3 regions of the Streptomyces sp. NPDC088746 genome follow, and region 3 is predicted to be linked to each of the others. Evidence: riboswitches for the same ligand, from Rfam matches in the RefSeq annotation. Region 3 holds a riboswitch; each other region holds the start of a gene.

Region 1 (5,828 bases), 99 kb from region 3:
GCAGCCCCCGCGCGACGGCACGCTGCCCGGCATCATCGGCGAGCAGCTGCGCGAAGTGGTCCAGGAGGAGGTCCCCGCGCGTGCGCTGATGGCCGCCTACCGGCTGCCGCACGACGGCACCCGCGAGTGCGACGCCGCTGACCTGGCCCTGACCGTGCTCGGCGGCGGTGAGTCGTCCCGTCTGCACAACCGTCTGGTGCGCCGCGACCGTACGGCGGTGGCCGCCGGGTTCGGGCTGCTCAGGCTCGCCGGAGCGCCGTCGCTCGGCTGGCTGGACGTCAAGACGTCCGGTGGCGTCGAGGTGCCGCAGATCGAGGCGGCCGTCGACGAGGAGCTGGCACGCTTCGCCGAGGAGGGCCCCACGCCGGAGGAGATGGAGCGCGCCCAGGCGCAGTTGGAGCGCGAGTGGCTCGACCGCCTCGGCACGGTCGCCGGCCGCGCGGACGAACTGTGCCGGTACGCCGTCCTGTTCGGCGACCCGCAGCTCGCCCTGACCGCGGTGGGCCGTGTGCTCGACGTGACGGCCGACGAGGTCAAGGCAGCCGCCCGGGCGCACCTGCGCCCCGACAACCGTGCGGTCCTGGTCTACGAGCCGGTCGAACCGGCCGACGAGACCGAGGGCACCGACGCGCCCGAGGGGGCCGACAAGTGACCGACGCCGCCGTGACTGGAGTAGCGATGGAGTACCACCCGCAGCCGACCGCCGGCGAGGCCAGGCCCTGGGCCTTCCCCGCGCCCGAGCGCGGCGCCCTGCCCAACGGGCTGACCGTGCTGCGCTGCCACCGGCCCGGCCAGCAGGTCGTCGCCGTGGAGATCTTCCTCGACGCCCCGCTGGACGCGGAGCCCGAGGGCCTGGACGGTGTGGCCACGATCATGGCGCGCGCGCTGTCCGAGGGCACGGACAAGCACTCCGCGGAGGAGTTCGCCGCCGAGCTGGAGCGGTGCGGCGCCACGCTGGACGCCCACGCGGACCACCCGGGTGTCCGCGTCTCCCTGGAGGTGCCGGTCTCCCGGCTGACCAAGGCCCTCGGCCTGGTCGCGGAGGCCCTGCGGGCCCCGGCCTTCGCGGAGAGCGAGATCGAGCGCCTGGTGGGCAACCGCCTCGACGAGATCCCGCACGAGCAGGCCAACCCGGCCCGGCGCGCGGCCAAGCAGCTCTCCAAGGAGCTCTTCCCCGCCACCGCACGGATGTCGCGCCCGCGCCAGGGCACCGAGGAGACGGTCCGGCGGATCGACGCCGCCGCCGTACGCGCCTTCTACGACGCCCATGTCCGCCCGTCCACGGCGACGGCGGTCGTCGTCGGCGACCTCACCGACGTGGACCTCGACGCGCTGCTCTCCGACACCGTCGGTGACTGGTCGGGCAATGCGGGCCAGGCCCGGCCCGTGCCCCCGATCACCGCGGACGACACCGGCCGTGTGGTCATCGTGGACCGTCCGGGAGCCGTGCAGACGCAGCTGCTGATCGGCCGGATCGGCGCGGACCGGCACGACAGCGTGTGGCCCGCCCAGGTCCTCGGCACCTACTGCCTGGGAGGCACTCTGACCTCGCGCCTGGACCGCGTGCTGCGTGAGGAGAAGGGCTACACCTACGGCGTCCGGGCCTTCGGACAGGTGCTGCGCTCGACGGCGCCCGGCTCCTCGTCCGGGGCGGCGGGTGCCGCGATGCTCGCCATCAGCGGCTCGGTGGACACCGAGTCCACCGGTCCCGCGCTGGACGACCTCTGGAAGGTCCTGCGCACCCTCGCGGCCGAGGGACTCACCGACGCCGAGCGGGAGACCGCCGTGCAGAACCTCGTGGGCGTCGCCCCGCTCAAGTACGAGACGGCGGCGTCCGTCGCGGGCACCCTGGCCGACCAGGTGGAGCAGCACCTCCCGGACGACTACCAGGCGAAGCTGTACGCACGCCTGGCCGACACCGGCACGGTCGAGGCGACCGCCGCCGTGGTCAACGCGTTCCCGGTCGACCGGCTGGTCACCGTCCTGGTCGGGGACGCCGCTCGGATCAAGGAGCCCGTGGAGGCGCTCGGTATCGGTGAGGTGTCGGTCGTCAGCGGCTGACGGAACCGGACATGACGGGCCCCGGCGGCTGTACTCCCGCCGGGGTTCTGTCATTTGTCCGTATTGCAGGGAAAGTCGTATTTCGTCCTGTGGGATGTGCGACAAAAGGCCCTTTCCGTTTGGCGGGGGAAAGTCTCCCGATCTAGCGTCGGCGCGGCTGTCCGCCGGACGATTGCCGCGCCCGCGGCGCCGGACAGCCATCGCCGAGTCCCCGTCAGGCGCGAGCCTGGGGAGCCGGGGACCCATGAAGTCCCTGGGGTGAATCGGATCCCTGTACCTCGTCGGAGGCTCAGGGGCCCGTAGGAGACCTTCCTGCTCCGAACCCGTCAGCTAACCCGGTAGGCGAGAAGGAAGGAAAGGACCAGCCCCTCCATGGCGTTCATCCGTGCCACCGGGAAGCACCGTGCCCCGAGCCGCCTGACGCGCAAGAGCGCCAAGGTCGCCGGCGTCGCCGCCCTGGCCACCACCGGCGTACTCGGTGCCACGGCCTCCCCGGCCCTCGCCGCGGACTCCGAGGTCACCGCGGGCAGCACCGGCCTGACCCAGACGGTCGCCCTCGACACCACTCTCGCGGCCCAGATCGAGGCTCAGGCGAAGGCCCAGAAGCACCAGGCCGACGTCGCCGCGAAGGCCGCGGCCGAAGCGAAGGCCAAGGCGAAGGCGAAGGCCGAGGCCGAGCGCAAGGCGGAAGCCCGCGCCAAGGAGGCCCGCGAGGAGAAGGCACGCGCCGCCCGCGCCGCCGAGCGCGCCCGGCTCAACGCCTTCCACCTCCCCGTCGCCGGTTCCCACGTCACCACCGGCTACAAGTCCGGTGGCGCGCTCTGGTCCTCCGGCTCCCACTCCGGCGTGGACTTCCAGGCCGCGTCCGGCACCTCGGTCGTCGCGGTCGGCGCCGGTACGGTCGTCGAGGCCGGCTGGGGCGGCGCCTACGGCAACAACATCGTGCTCAGGATGAAGGACGGCACGTACACCCAGTACGGCCACCTCTCCTCGATCGGCGTCTCCGTCGGCCAGAGCGTCGGCTCCGGCGAGCAGATCGGCCTCTCCGGCTCGACCGGCAACTCCACCGGGCCGCACCTGCACTTCGAGGCCCGTACCACCCCCGAGTACGGCTCGGACATGGACCCCGTCGCCTACCTCCGCGCCCACGGCGTCCAGGTCTGACCCCGCGCCGCCACCGCGATCTCTGACGAAGGCCCCGGCATCCGCCGGGGCCTTCGCCGTGCCCCGGGGCCGACGCGTGCCGAAGCCCCCGCGGAAGTGCTCCCTGGCCAAAAGATATCCATGGATTCCACCCCGCCATCGGAAATTCCGGCCGGTTGCAATAGAGTCACAGAACAGGCGTCGATCGGCCGCGTTTCGCGGGGATTAAGGCGGAGGTTCGGACATGCGCATTCCCGCGCATTCGGTATGCACGGCAATCCGTGACGACATCGTCTCCGGTGTCTTCGAACGCGGCAGCCGCCTCACCGAAGAGGTGCTCGCGCGTCGCTACGGCGTCTCCCGCGTCCCCGTACGCGAGGCGCTGCGCACCCTGGAGTCCGAAGGGTTCGTCGTGACCCGCCGGCACGCGGGTGCCTGTGTCGCCGAGCCCACCGAGCAGGAAGCGGCCGACCTTCTTGAGATACGCATGCTCCTGGAGCCCCTCGGGGCCGCACGTGCGGCGCAGCGCCGCACCGAGGCGCATCTCAAAGTGCTCCGCGGCCTGGTCAGGCTGGGCCAGGAGCGGGTGCGCCGGGGCGAGGGGGAGGACCTGCGCTCCCTGGGGGGCTGGTTCCACGAGACGCTGGCGCAGGCCTCGGGGAGCCCCGCGCTGATCGCTCTGCTCACCCAGCTCCGGCACAAGATCGCCTGGATGTACGCGGTCGAGCAGCCGGCCCGCCCCGCGGACTCCTGGGCCGAGCACGGCGCTCTGGTCGACGCCGTGGCCCGCCGCGACGCGGAGCGGGCCCGGGCGCTCGCCACCCAGCACGCCGAGCGGGCCACGGCGGCCCACCGGCTGCGGCGCGCGCCGGGGCACACGCCCGGCCAGACCCGGGTGAGGACTTCGCAACACCCCGTAAACATCGCGGGAGTCCGTCATTAACAATTGCGCCGTATACAAAGAGGGGTAATTGTCGAAGGGCTTTCTTTTTGCTGCCCTGACCCATTTTCCGGAGCTCTGCCCGCTTCGGTTCGGGGAACAGAAAAGCCGCGGCTCCCGGTCGGGGGTGCCGCGGCTTTTCCGCGAAAAAATTCCGGCTCGAAGTGGCCGGAATCAGACGGTCTCCGGGAGCTCCTCGAGCCCTTCGGCGACCAGCTTGGCCAGGCGGTCCAGGGCGGCCTCGGCGTTGTCCGCCTCGGATGCGAGCACGATCTCCTCGCCGCCCTGGGCGCCCAGGCCGAGCACCGCGAGCATGGAGGCGGCGTTCACCGGGTTGCCGTCGGCCTTGGAGATCGTCACGGGGACGCCGGAGGCCGTGGCGGCACGGACGAAGATGGAAGCGGGGCGGGCGTGCAGGCCCTCGGCCCAACCGACGTTGACGCGGCGCTCAGCCATGGTTCTGCCCTTCACGTAACAATGGGTTGTCTAGACCAGTCTCTCATGCAGTGCGCGCTGCCGTGCCCGGCACCGCCACCGGCCTGCCCGCCGTCCGCCGGCACCCCCAGCGTGCCCTTGCCGGGATCCCGCCGCTACCGGTGCCACGAGCCGTAGGCTTTGCCCATGGAGCCCACTCCGGAGCAGAGTCCGCATCACGCGTACCCCGACCACTGGGAGGCGGACGTGGTGCTCCGCGACGGTGGCACCGCGCGGATCAGGCCCATCACCACGGACGACGCCGAGCGGCTGGTCAGCTTCTACGAGCAGGTGTCCGACGAGTCGAAGTACTACCGCTTCTTCGCCCCGTATCCCCGACTCTCCGCCCGTGACGTGCACCGCTTCACCCATCACGACTACGTCGACCGGGTGGGACTGGCCGTCACGATCGGCGGCGAGTTCATCGCCACCGTCCGCTTCGACCGGATCAACGAGCAGGGCCGGCCCGCCTCGGCCCCCGCCGACGAGGCGGAGGTCGCCTTCCTCGTGCAGGATGCCCACCAGGGCCGCGGCGTGGCGTCCGCCCTCCTCGAACACATCGCGGCGGTGGCCAGGGAGCGGGGGATCCGCCGTTTCGCCGCAGAGGTGCTGCCCGCCAACAACAAGATGATCAAGGTGTTCCGGGACGCCGGCTTCACCCAGCAGCGCAGCTTCGAGGACGGCTCCGTCCACCTCACCCTCGATCTGGAACCCACGGCCGAGTCCCTCGCCGTCCAGCGCGCCCGTGAGCAGCGGGCCGAGGCGCGCTCCGTGCAGCGCCTGCTGACCCCCGGCTCCGTCGCGGTCGTCGGCGTCGGCCGGGAGCCCGGCGGTGTGGGCCGGACCGTGCTGCGCAACCTCCTGGCCTCGGGCTTCACCGGGCGCACGTACGCCGTGAACACCTCCTTCGCGGCCGGTACGGGAACACTCGACGGGGTGCCCGCGCACCGCTCGGTGGGCGAGATCGGCGAGCGGGTCGACCTCGCGGTCGTCGCCGTTCCGGCCGACCGGGTGCCCGAGGTCGTGGCCGACTGCGGCGAGAACGGCGTCCAGGGCCTCGTGGTCCTCTCCGCCGGTTACGCCGAGCGAGGCACCGAAGGCCGGGAACGGCAGCGCGAACTGGTCCGGCAGGCACGCTCCTACGGGATGCGGATCATCGGCCCGAACGCCTTCGGCATCATCAACACGTCCGGCACGGTCCGCCTCAACG
Region 2 (5,828 bases), on a different contig from region 3:
GCGGTAGCCGACGCCCGCGTAGATCCGCTCGACGTCGGGGCCGCCCGGCTCCAGCCACACGGTGGTGAAGCCGCGCTCGAACGCGGCGCGGGTCAGCCACGCGGAGAGGGCCGCGCCGACGCCCCGGCGGCGGAAGGCGTCGGCGACGGCCAGACCGGCCAGTTCGCCGATGCCGTCGGCCGGGGCCGAGCAGCCGCCCGCTCCGGCGGGCCGGCCGTCCACGGTGGCCAGGGCCGAGACGCCGCCGCTCTCCGTCGCCCGGCGCAGCCAGGCGATCTCGCCGTCGTCGGGGCCGCCCTCCCCGCCGAAACCGGTGTGCTGGACGGCGGCCGCGGAGGTGAACTCCGCGTCGGTGACGGGCTCGGCGATGCGGAGGCCGTCCACCGGCTTGGGTGCGAGCAGGCCGTCGGCGGTGCAGGCCATGACGGGTGCGCGGTTCTCGACGGTGAAACCGGCCGCCAGCAGGGCCGGTTCGACCGCGGGCGCCCAGGCGGGCAGGAACTCCAGCCGGGGCAGCCGGTCGTGCTCACGGAACGCGGTGACCAGGTCGGCGACGTCCTGTGCGGTGGGTTCGGCCCCCTGGTCGGGGATGGCGTAGTTGGCGAACTTCAGCTCCCAGCCCGGGTTGTGGCGCACCGTGAAGGGGCCGACCCGGTAGTGGTCCGGCGAGCGGAGAGCGAGCGTACGGGCGTAGTTCTGGATGGCGGTGTCCATGGGCCCGGGAGCCTATGCGACCCGGGTCGCACCCGCGAAAGGCATTTCGCTGATCGGCGCGATACGGACGGGGGCGCCCGGGCGCGGGGCGTGGATCATCTGGCCGCCGCCGATGTAGAGCCCGACGTGGGTGACCCCGGAGTAGAAGAACACCAGGTCCCCCGGGGCGAGTTCGGACCGGGAGACGCGTTGGCCCGCGTTGATCTGGGTGTACGTCGTACGGGGCAGGGAGACTCCCGCCGCGCGCCAGGCGGCCTGCGTGAGGCCGGAGCAGTCGAAGGACGCGGGGCCGGTGGCGCCCCAGACGTACGGCTTGCCGAGCGCCCCGTACGCGAAGTCGACGGCCTGTGCCGCACGGGCGTTGGGAGCGGCCACGGAACCGCGCGGGACGCCCCGGTCGGCGCGTACGGCGCTGCCGCCGTGCGCGGCGTCGGCCGAGCGCTCGTAGCCGGCGCGCTGCTCGGCCGTGAGGGTGGCCAGCAGCTTCCTGGCGTCGGCGAGCTTGGTGCGGACCGCGTCCTTGTGCTTCTTCAGGTCGGCCCGGCGTGAGGCGAGGACCTCCAGCTCGTCCTGGGCCCGGGCGCGCAGCTGGGCGATTTCGCCGACCTGCCGTCGTACGCCCTGGAGCGCACCGGCCTGACGGTCGCCCGCCCGGTCCTCGTAGGAGGCGCGCTCCAGATACTCGTCCGGGTCGGAGGAGAGGGCCAGCCGGACGGCGGGGTCGATGCCGGCGCTGCGGTACTGCGCGGTGGCGAACGAGCCGAGGGCGTCGCGCGCGGCGTTGAGACGCTCGGTCCGGCGGGCGGCCTCGTCCCGGAGGGCTTCGAGGGACTTCTCGGAGGCCTCCGCCTCCTCCTTCGCGCCGTTGTACTTCTCCGTGGCCACCTCGGCGTCGTGGTAGAGCCGGTCGACCTTGGCCTCGACCTGGGCCGGGGTGAGCTGGGGGTCGGCCTGGGCGGCGCCTTCGAGGGCGGTCGCGGTCGCGGCCCCGGCGAGGGCGAGGGTGGCTGCTGTGCGGGCAGCAGGTCCGGTGAACAGACGCTGCTTGGGCTTGCGGTGAGCGGCTTCTCGATGGGCGGCCACGGGGGTGGTGCGTCCTTCCGTTCGACTGCCCGTCGGTGGGTGCCGCGGGCCCGCCGGGGTCCGGCGGCGGGTCACCACAGGGGGGAGTGGCCCGCCGCCGGATTCCTGGCGGGGCGACCGGGGCCGCCCGGTACGGGGGCGGTGGTGCAGAGCCGGTCACCTGGGAGGGACGGTAAACCCGGCGCACAGGGAAGAGGTGTAATGACAGCTATTGCCCTCATATGCTGTTTCGTTTCCGTCGGTTGACCGGAAAAATCAACCGGAGTCCGGCAATCCGCTCAGGATCCGGGGGAACTCATCAGTAAGTCGTACCTGGCCGAAGAGTGGTGATATCGCCGCGGTTAGGCTGCCGCCATGGACGTACTCATCAATGTCTTCGTGGCCCTGCACATCATCGGTATCGCCTCCCTGCTGGGCGGCTTCCTGACCCAGATGAAGGCCATGGGGACAGGCACGGCGCGCTTCGTCCCGGCCATGCTGCACGGCGCGCTCACCATGCTCGTCACGGGTGTCGCCCTGGTCGGGCTCAACCAGGCCGACGACCAGAGCGTGAACAACGTCAAGATCGGCGTCAAGCTGCTGGTCCTGATCGTGGTCCTGGCGCTCGTCTATGTGAAGCGGGACGAGGAGAAGGTCGGCAAGGGCGCGTTCGCCGCCGTCGGCGGGCTGACGGTCGCCAACATCTTCATCGCCACGCTCTGGACCTGAGCGCGCACGGGCGGGCCCGGGACTCTGCCCCGGGCCCGCCCGCCGGTGGTGCTCCCGCGCGTCACGCGGGGCGCACGCTGCCGTAGATCGGCATGTAGTAGATCGACTCCTCGCGGACGTTCGCACCCGGCTTCGGCGCGTGGATCATCATGCCGTCGCCCTTGTAGATGCCGACGTGGCTGATGTCGTCGTAGAAGAAGACCAGGTCCCCCGGCCGCAGATCCGCCGTGGCCACCCGGGTGCCGACCTCGACCTGGTCCCAGGTGGTGCGGGGCAGATCGACCCCCGCCTCCTTCCAGGCCGCCTGGGTGAGCCCGGAGCAGTCGTACGAGGACGGGCCCGTCGCCCCCCAGACGTACGGCTTGCCGATCTGGGCGCGTGCGAAGGCCAGGACCTTCTCGGCCTTCGAGGCGTAGCCGCTGTCGGAGCCCGTGCCGCCGGTCTCCGTGCCGGTGCCGGTGCCGGTGCCGCTGCCCGAGCCGGCCTCCTCCTTCGCGGCCTGCTCGGCCTTCTCCTTCTCGGCCTGCTGCCGGGCCAGCTCCTCGGCCTTGCGCTTGGCCTCGGCCTCCTTCTTGCGCTCCAGCTCCGCGAGCCGCGCCTTCTCCTCGGCCGTCAGCTTCGACAGCAGCGAGCGGGCCTCGGTGAGCTTCGTCTGCACCTGCTGCTTGCTGGTACGCAGGGTGGCCTGCGACTCGGTGAGCGTCTCCAGGCTCTTCGTCGCCTCGACGCGCTTGGCCGCCGCCTCCTTCTGCTGCGTACGGAAGTCGGCGACCGCCTTCTGCTGCTGGCTGGTCATCCGGGCCATCAGCTGGTCCTGGTCGAAGTACGACTGCGGGTCGTCCGCGAGGAAGAACGTCGCGGTCGGAGCGATCGAGCCGCTGCGGTACTGCGCGGTGGCGTAGTTGCCCAGCTCCCGGCGCGTCTCGTTGAGCTTGTCGGCCCGCTTCGCCGCGGCCTCCAGCAGCGCGTCGACCTTGGAGCGCTGCTCGGCCGACGCGCTCTTCGCCTTGTTGTACTGCTGCGTCGCGGTGCCGGCCTGCCGGTAGAGGGCGTCGACCTTCTTCTGCACTTCCTCGATGCTGGGCTTGGGCTCGGCGGGGGCGGCCGTCGCGCTCTGGGTGGAGAGCAGGGTGACGGAGGCGAGCGCCGCGGTCGTGAGACCGACGGCGGGGGTGGTGGTGCGCACCCGGGTGCGCGGCTTGCGATGCGACGGCAAGGCCGGCATCTCCTTCCGTGGGACCGCCTACCGGGTTAGCTGTCGGGTTCGGGCGGAACGGAAGGCTGCCCTACGGTCCGGTGGAGACGGGCCGATTCACCCCGGTGATGCGTGTGGGTCCCCGGTTCCGGACACCCTTCGGGGGAGTACGGATTCGGCGGGGGCGCCCGTGCGGCGCGGTTCGCCTCAAGGGGGTACGGGGCACCCGTCGGAGCACGCTAGCCAACCCGTGGTGTCCCTGTGAAGGTTGATGTTCGATATGCCCGATACATTTTCGTGACCTTTTCCGGGCGGTGGCCCCCGGGCCGGGAAACCGCCCCGGAATCTTACGTTCCGTGGACGGACGATCTCGTTGCGCACACGGTCCGGGCCCTTGTCGCCGATGCGGCCCGGGTTGTCGGTGCGGCGCCCTAGACTCGTTAGGCGATGAGCAGCCTCTTTGACGACAGTTTCCTGACCGGCCTCCAGCAAGCGGAGGACGGCCCCCCGCCGCCCCCTGAGGAGCACGCGCCCGAAGGGGTGCCGGAGGGCCTCTTCGAGGACGTCTTCGACGCGCCTCCGCCGCCGCGCGACGCCTACTACCGCGACGGCGCCCCGCGCCCCGTCATCGACTCCGCCGCGCTGCTCGAAGGGCTGAACACCGAGCAGCGCGCCGCCGTCGTGCACGCCGGGGCCCCGCTGCTCATCGTCGCCGGGGCCGGCTCGGGCAAGACCAGGGTGCTCACCCACCGGATCGCCCACCTTCTGGCCGAGCGCGGTGTGCACCCGGGGCAGATCCTCGCGATCACCTTCACCAACAAGGCCGCCGGCGAGATGAAGGAGCGCGTCGAGGACCTCGTCGGCCCGCGCGCCAACGCCATGTGGGTCATGACGTTCCACAGCGCCTGTGTGAGGATCCTGCGCCGCGAGTCGAAGCGCCTGGGCTTCACCTCGTCGTTCTCGATCTACGACGCCGCCGACTCCAAGCGGCTGATGGCGCTGGTCTGCCGCGATCTGGACCTCGACCCGAAGCGCTACCCGCCGAAGTCGTTCACGGCGAAGGTGTCGAACCTGAAGAACGAGCTCATCGACGAGGAGACGTTCGCGGGGCAGGCGGCCGACGGCTTCGAGAAGACGCTGGCCCAGGCCTACGCGCTCTACCAGGCGCGGCTCCGCGAGGCCAACGCCCTGGACTTCGACGACATCATCATGACGGCGGTGCACCTGCTCCAGGCGTTCCCCGACGTCGCCGAGCACTACCGCCGCCGCTTCCGGCACGTCCTCGTCGACGAGTACCAGGACACCAACCACGCGCAGTACACCCTGGTGCGCGAGCTGGTGGGCCCGGCCGGCGAGGACGACGCCCCGGGTGAGCTGTGCGTCGTCGGTGACGCGGACCAGTCGATCTACGCCTTCCGCGGCGCGACCATCCGCAACATCCTCCAGTTCGAGGAGGACTATCCGGACGCGACCACGATCATGCTGGAGCAGAACTACCGCTCCACGCAGACGATCCTCTCCGCGGCCAACGCCGTCATCGAGCGCAACGAGAGCCGCCGCCCCAAGAACCTCTGGACGAACGCCGGCGCCGGCACCAGGATCGCGGGCTACGTCGCGGACACCGAGCACGACGAGGCGCAGTTCGTCGCCGACGAGATCGACCGGCTGACGGACTCCGGGGACGCGAAGGCGGGCGACGTCGCCGTCTTCTACCGCACGAACGCCCAGTCCCGTGTCTTCGAAGAGATCTTCATCCGCGTCGGACTGCCCTACAAGGTCGTCGGCGGAGTGCGCTTCTACGAGCGCAAGGAGGTCAGGGACGTCCTGGCCTACCTCCGGGTGCTGTCCAACCCCGAGGACACCGTCCCGCTGCGCCGCATCCTCAACGTGCCCAAGCGGGGCATCGGCGACCGGGCCGAGGCGATGATCGACGCCCTGTCGATGCGCGAGAAGATCTCCTTCCCGCAGGCGCTGCGCCGGGTGGACGAGGCGTACGGCATGGCGGCCCGGTCGGCGAACGCCGTGAAGCGGTTCAACACGCTGATGGAGGAGCTCCGCACGATCGTGGAGTCCGGCGCGGGCCCGGCGGTCGTGGTGGAGGCCGTCATGGAGCGGACCGGCTATCTCG
Region 3 (5,828 bases):
TACCCGTCGACCTCGGCCGTCAGGGCGGGCTTCGGGAGCTCCGCCGCCTTGTACGGCCCGGACACGGCCAGATCCGCGCCCAGGGTCAGGTCCGCGGCGTTCCTGCCGGCGGGCGTGAAATCCGCGAAGACCCGGTAGTCGCCGGCCTCGGGCAGCTCCACGGGGGTGCTCCACGTGCCGTCGGCCGCCCGCGTGGGGTGCAGGTGGCGGTAGGTCGCCAGATCGCGGGAGGCGAGGATCAGGTGCATCTCCTTGTCGTGCTCACGCTGGAAGTCGGTGACCGGCCTGCCTGACCGGTCGAGAACGGCGAAGCGCAGCTCGCTCCGGCGGTCCGCCTGCACACGTGGGGTCCTGAGGTCGAGCGTGTAGCCGCCCTCGGAGATCTGGAGACCCCCGGCCGGAGGGCCGGTGCGGCTGCCCTCGGAGTGCGGCGCCGCACTTTCCGTGTGGCTGGAGGGCTCGGTGGTGCCGGCCTCCGGATCCGTGACGGTTCCGATGCCGTACGCGGCGCCGAATGACGCGGCCAGAGCGGCGGTGAACGCGGTGATCTTCGCGGCGGGATTCATGACTGCTCCTGTTGCCTTCTGCGTGGAGGGCTCGCGACGGTCCGACGACTCCCACCGTATACCCATGGGGGGTATACGCAAGGGCTGGGGCGGGGACTTGCCAAGCATACGGGTGGGGGGTATACCTGGCCGTGAGGGAGATACCCATGAGGGGTATACTGGGTCCCGTTCGGACGAGGAGCAGTAAATGACTTCAGCCACTACCGGCGCCGACCGGGTCGAACTGGCCATCGGCGGCATGACCTGCGCCTCGTGCGCCGCGCGGATCGAGAAGAAGCTCAACCGCATGGAGGGGGTCGAGGCCACGGTCAACTACGCCACGGAGAAGGCCAGAGTCGCCTTCGCCGGGGACATCTCGGTCGACGACCTGATCGCCACGGTCGAGGCCACCGGCTACACCGCCCAGCGCCCGGCCCCACCCCTCCCCGAGCCCGGAGACTCCGGCGGGCCCGGCGCCGGCCGGGGCGAGGACGAGCGCGCCGACGGCGAGCTGAGGTCCTTGCGCCAGCGGCTCGTCACCGCGGTGCTGCTCGCCGCGCCGGTCGTCGCGATGGCCATGATCCCGGCCCTCCAGTTCGAGTATTGGCAGTGGCTCTCCCTCACACTGGCCGCCCCGGTCGTCACCTACGCGGCCTGGCCCTTCCACCGCGCGGCCTGGACCAACGCCCGTCACGGTGCGGCCACCATGGACACCCTGATCTCGGTCGGCACGTCGGCGGCGTTCCTCTGGTCGCTGTGGGCGCTCTTCTTCGGCACCGCCGGGATGCCGGGCATGACGCATCCATTCGAATTCACGATCAGCCGCGGCGACGGAGCGGGGAACATCTATCTGGAGGCCGCCGCCGGCGTCACGGCCTTCATCCTGGCCGGCCGGTATTTCGAGGCCCGCTCGAAGCGGAAGGCGGGCGCCGCCCTCAAGGCGCTCATGGAGCTGGGCGCCAAGGAGGTCACCGTGCTGCGCGAGGGCCGTGAGATCACCCTGCCCACGGCCGGTCTGCACGTGGGGGACCGCTTCCTGGTCCGCCCCGGCGAGAAGATCGCCACGGACGGGACCGTCGTCGAGGGCTCCTCCGCGGTCGACGTCTCGATGCTGACGGGCGAGTCGGTGCCCGTCGAGGTCTCCACCGGTGACTCCGTCACCGGGGCGACGCTCAACGCCGGCGGCCGTCTGGTCGTCGAGGCCACCAGGGTCGGCGCCGACACCCAGCTGGCCCGGATGGCCACGCTCGTGGAAGAGGCCCAGAGCGGCAAGGCCTCCGCGCAGCGCCTCGCCGACAGGATCTCCGCGGTCTTCGTGCCGGTCGTCATCGGGCTGGCGCTCGCCACGCTCGGCTTCTGGCTGGGCTCGGGCGCCGGACTCACCGCGGCCTTCACGGCCGCCGTCTCCGTACTGATCATCGCCTGCCCCTGCGCACTGGGCCTGGCCACGCCCACCGCCCTGCTCGTCGGCACCGGCCGCGGGGCGCAGCTCGGCATCCTGATCAAGGGACCGGAGGTCCTGGAGAACACCCGCAGGGCCGACACGATCCTGCTCGACAAGACGGGCACCGTCACCACGGGCCGCATGACGCTGCTGAAGGTCCACGCGGCCGCCTCCACGGACGAGGCCGAAGTGCTGCGCCTCGGGGGCGCACTGGAGCACTCCTCCGAACACCCGATCGCCCGGGCCGTCGCCGAGGGCGCCGCCGGGACCGTGGGCACGCTGCCCACACCCGAGGGCTTCACCAACGTCCCCGGCCTCGGCGTGCAGGGCGTCGTCGAGGGTCACGCGGTCCTCGTCGGCCGGGAGAAGCTGCTGGCCGACTGGTCGATCGAGCTCCCCGAAGAGCTCAGGAAGGCCAAGGACCTGGCCGAGCAGGACGGGCGGACCGTGATCGCGGTGGCCTGGGACGGCGAGGCGCGTGCGGTCCTGGAGGTCGCCGACGCCGTCAAGGAGACCAGCGCCGAAGCGGTCCGGCGGCTGCGCGGCCTCGGGCTCACCCCCGTCCTGCTGACCGGTGACAACAAGGCGGTCGCCGCAGCCGTCGCGGCCGAGGTCGGCATCGACGAGGTCATCGCCGAGGTGATGCCGCAGGACAAGGTCGAGGTCGTCAAGAGGCTCCAGGCGGAAGGACGCAGCGTCGCCATGGTCGGCGACGGGGTCAACGACGCGGCCGCGCTCGCCCAGGCGGACCTGGGCCTGTCCATGGGGACGGGCACGGACGCCGCCATCGAGGCCGGCGACCTGACTCTCGTACGCGGGGACCTGCGGGTGGCCGCCGACGCGATCCGGCTCTCCCGCAGGACGCTGGGCACGATCCGCTCGAACCTGTTCTGGGCCTTCGCCTACAACGTGGCGGCCCTCCCGCTCGCGGCCGCCGGCCTGCTCAACCCCATGATCGCGGGTGCGGCCATGGCGTTCTCGTCGGTCTTCGTCGTCGGCAACAGCCTCCGGCTGCGCGGCTTCCGCGCCGCAGGCTGAAAGGGCGTCCGCGCCCCGCGGACCCGCGTCCCTCGACAGGGGCGCGGGAATCGGTGAGCGGGTAGGTTCGGGGCGTGGCCACTCTGCTGATCGTGCATCACACTCCGTCGCCCAACTGCCAGGCGCTTTTCGAGGCAGTGCTCTCCGGCGCGACGACGGAGGACATCGAAGGCGTTCGGGTCGTGCGACGGGCGGCCCTCTCCGCCACGGCCTCCGATGTGCTCGCGGCCGACGGCTACCTCCTCGGCACCCCGGCGAACCTCGGGTACATGTCCGGCGCCCTGAAACACTTCTTCGACCAGGTCTATTACCCGTGCCTGGACGGGACGAAGGGCCGGCCCTTCGGCTACTACGTGCACGGCGGCAACGACGTCACCGGCGCCGTACGGGGCATCGAGACGATCACCACGGGCCTCGGATGGCGGCGTGCGGCCGACGCCGTGACCGTCACCGGTGAGCCGGGCAAGGCCGACACGGAAGCGTGCTGGGAACTGGGGGCGACCCTCGCCGCCGGACTGATGGACTGACGGACTCCCGGCTACGGTCGCCCTCACACCGCCCGGACCGACACCTACGGGGCATGGCGTCACTCCCGGGCGGCAGCTCCCGGACGGCAGATGCCGCGTCAGGTGCGGTCGATGTGCACGCTGGTCGACTTCACACGGGCCGTGGCCTGCATGCCGACCTCGAGTCCCAGTTCCTCCACGGCTTCCCGGGTCAGCAGCGAGACGAGGCGGTGCGGGCCGGCCTGGATCTCGACCTGTGCCGCTACGTCGCCCAGCTTCACCGCGGTGACGATGCCGGGGAAGGCGTTGCGCGCCGAGGTGTAGGGGACCTCCTCCTCGCCGGGGGAGGCCTGGCCGACCTCGATCGAGAACGCGGCCAGATCACGGCCGTCGATGAGGCGGCGCCCGCCCTCGTCGCGATGGGTCGCTACCCGGCCGGCGTCCGCCCAGCGGCGGGCGGTGTCCGGGCTCACGCCGAGAAGACGTGCCGCCTGCCCGATGGTGTAGGTCTGCATGTGCTGCACGATATTGCTCACTAGCTAGCATATGCAAGGTTTTAATATGAAGCATCTTGCATATGCGCAATGCCCCGCGGGTTCGTGGGGAACCGGTGAGCCTTCGCCGGGCGCCTGATCCGCCGAAAGCGCCCTTCACCCGCCCCGCTCAGCGCGGTCTCCACGTGAGCTTGCCGCCGCCCACCCAGCGGATGACGGCCGGGTCGTCGAGGTCGTGGACCGGAATGCCGGCTGCCGCGGCGGCGATCAGCACATCGGTCATCGCCGTCGCGCTCCCGATCACCTCTCCGTCGATCTCCACGATCCGGAAGGGGGGATCCCCGGGCTGGACGGGCAGGACGGTGATCCGGGGCGCCGAGGCGAGAGGGCTTTCAGTCATAGGCGGATCGGTTCCACGCGGGCGCCCTCGGTATGCGCCTGGGCCTCAGCTGTGAGTCGTATGCCCGGTTTGAGGTGGTTTTTTGGAATTAATCCTGTAATCCATAAAAGGCCATTTCGTGTGACCTGAGGCCTTCGCGCGGGCGCAAAACACCCGAATCGGACTCCGTGACCAGGGTCACTTCATGGATCCCGGACGCGGGGGTACGGCAGTCGGTTCCCTTCTGCGCCAAGAGAAATGGGAGACGCGATGTGGGGTGGATTACATGAATTCCCGAGAATTGATCTTGCGAATGAATTGTGATCATCGCGCCAGGCTTGTTCCTTTCCCTATTTCTCGCCTACGGTCACCATCACTCCGGGCGGAACGCCGAATCCTGCCGCCGTCCGGTTACCCGACCACTTCTCGTACGGCAGGAGCGGGGGACCCAAGTAAGCGCCGATCCGGTTTCCGGAGCGGCTCGGGGTGAAGTCGCATTCACATGCGGCCGGGCATCTCCAGCCCGAACCCGACAGCTCACTTCGCAGGCGACGGAGAGGAATTCAGCATGCCCGAAAACGGTAAGCACCGTCGTTTCAGGACCAGTTCGCTCACCCGCGGCATCATCGCCGTGAGCACGGGCGGAGCCGCCCTGGCCCTCCCTGTGATCGGTGCGACCGGCGCCTTCGCGGCCCCGGCCCAGCCGGCCGCCGTGGAAAAGGCTGCGACCTCGACTGCCGCGTCCGGCAAGGGAATTGCCGCGCAGCAGTCCAAGTCCACCACCTATTCCGTGATCTTGGGTGACACCCTTGCAAAGATCGCACGCGAGCATTCCGTGAACGGTGGCTGGAAGGCCCTGTACGAGGACAACGAGAAGGTTGTCGGCGGAAACCCCGACCTGATTCACCCCGGTCTGAAGCTGACCATCGGCGGCAAGGTCGAGAACAAGTCGGCCGACAAGGGTGACAAGGCCGAATCCAAGGCCTCCGCCTCGTCCGACCGTGCCGCGGAGAGCGCCGACCGCGCCGACCGCTCCGAGCGCACGAGCACCCCCACCGCCGCGGAAGGCGCACCCGCCGCCGCCGAGGCCGCTCCGGCGGCCGAGCCGGTGTCGTACACGAACGACCTCGACGGCTGGATCAAGGAGTCGCTCGCCGTCATGGCCGAGCACGGCATCCCCGGCAGCTACGAGGGCATCCACCGGAACATCATCCGTGAGTCCGCGGGCGACCCCCAGGCCATCAACAACTGGGACATCAACGCGATCAACGGCGTCCCGTCCAAGGGCCTGCTGCAGGTCATCGACCCGACCTTCCAGGCCTACCACGTGCCCGGTACGTCGATGGACAGCTACGACCCGGTCGCCAACATCACGGCCGCGTGCAACTACGCCGCGGACAGGTACGGCTCCATCGACAACGT

Evidence for each region. Region 3 has a riboswitch for cyclic di-AMP ahead of ACIP63_RS26050 (transglycosylase SLT domain-containing protein). Riboswitches for the same ligand answer to the same signal wherever they lie in the genome.
Region 1: it holds a riboswitch for cyclic di-AMP, as region 3 does, so the genes downstream of both, ACIP63_RS25585 (M23 family metallopeptidase) here and ACIP63_RS26050 (transglycosylase SLT domain-containing protein) in region 3, are expected to answer to the same signal.
Region 2: it holds a riboswitch for cyclic di-AMP, as region 3 does, so the genes downstream of both, ACIP63_RS10070 (NlpC/P60 family protein) here and ACIP63_RS26050 (transglycosylase SLT domain-containing protein) in region 3, are expected to answer to the same signal.

What each region holds. Positions count from the first base shown of each region.
Region 1 is NZ_JBIVLA010000006.1:103,053-108,880, forward strand. It holds gene ACIP63_RS25575 (pitrilysin family protein) at 1-652, shown strand, start outside; gene ACIP63_RS25580 (M16 family metallopeptidase) at 679-2,061, shown strand; cyclic di-AMP (ydaO/yuaA leader) riboswitch at 2,253-2,421, shown strand; gene ACIP63_RS25585 (M23 family metallopeptidase) at 2,434-3,225, shown strand; gene ACIP63_RS25590 (GntR family transcriptional regulator) at 3,449-4,147, shown strand; gene ACIP63_RS25595 (HPr family phosphocarrier protein) at 4,319-4,600, opposite strand; gene ACIP63_RS25600 (GNAT family N-acetyltransferase) at 4,766-5,828, shown strand, end outside.
Region 2 is NZ_JBIVLA010000002.1:556,746-562,573, forward strand. It holds gene ACIP63_RS10055 (GNAT family N-acetyltransferase) at 1-714, opposite strand, end outside; gene ACIP63_RS10060 (NlpC/P60 family protein) at 727-1,797, opposite strand; gene ACIP63_RS10065 (hypothetical protein) at 2,152-2,505, shown strand; gene ACIP63_RS10070 (NlpC/P60 family protein) at 2,567-3,730, opposite strand; cyclic di-AMP (ydaO/yuaA leader) riboswitch at 3,729-3,891, opposite strand; gene pcrA (DNA helicase PcrA) at 4,148-5,828, shown strand, end outside.
Region 3 is NZ_JBIVLA010000006.1:201,832-207,659, forward strand. It holds gene ACIP63_RS26025 (hypothetical protein) at 1-566, opposite strand, end outside; gene ACIP63_RS26030 (heavy metal translocating P-type ATPase) at 754-3,027, shown strand; gene ACIP63_RS26035 (flavodoxin family protein) at 3,102-3,554, shown strand; gene ACIP63_RS26040 (helix-turn-helix transcriptional regulator) at 3,653-4,048, opposite strand; gene ACIP63_RS26045 (hypothetical protein) at 4,197-4,427, opposite strand; cyclic di-AMP (ydaO/yuaA leader) riboswitch at 4,785-4,970, shown strand; gene ACIP63_RS26050 (transglycosylase SLT domain-containing protein) at 4,975-5,828, shown strand, end outside.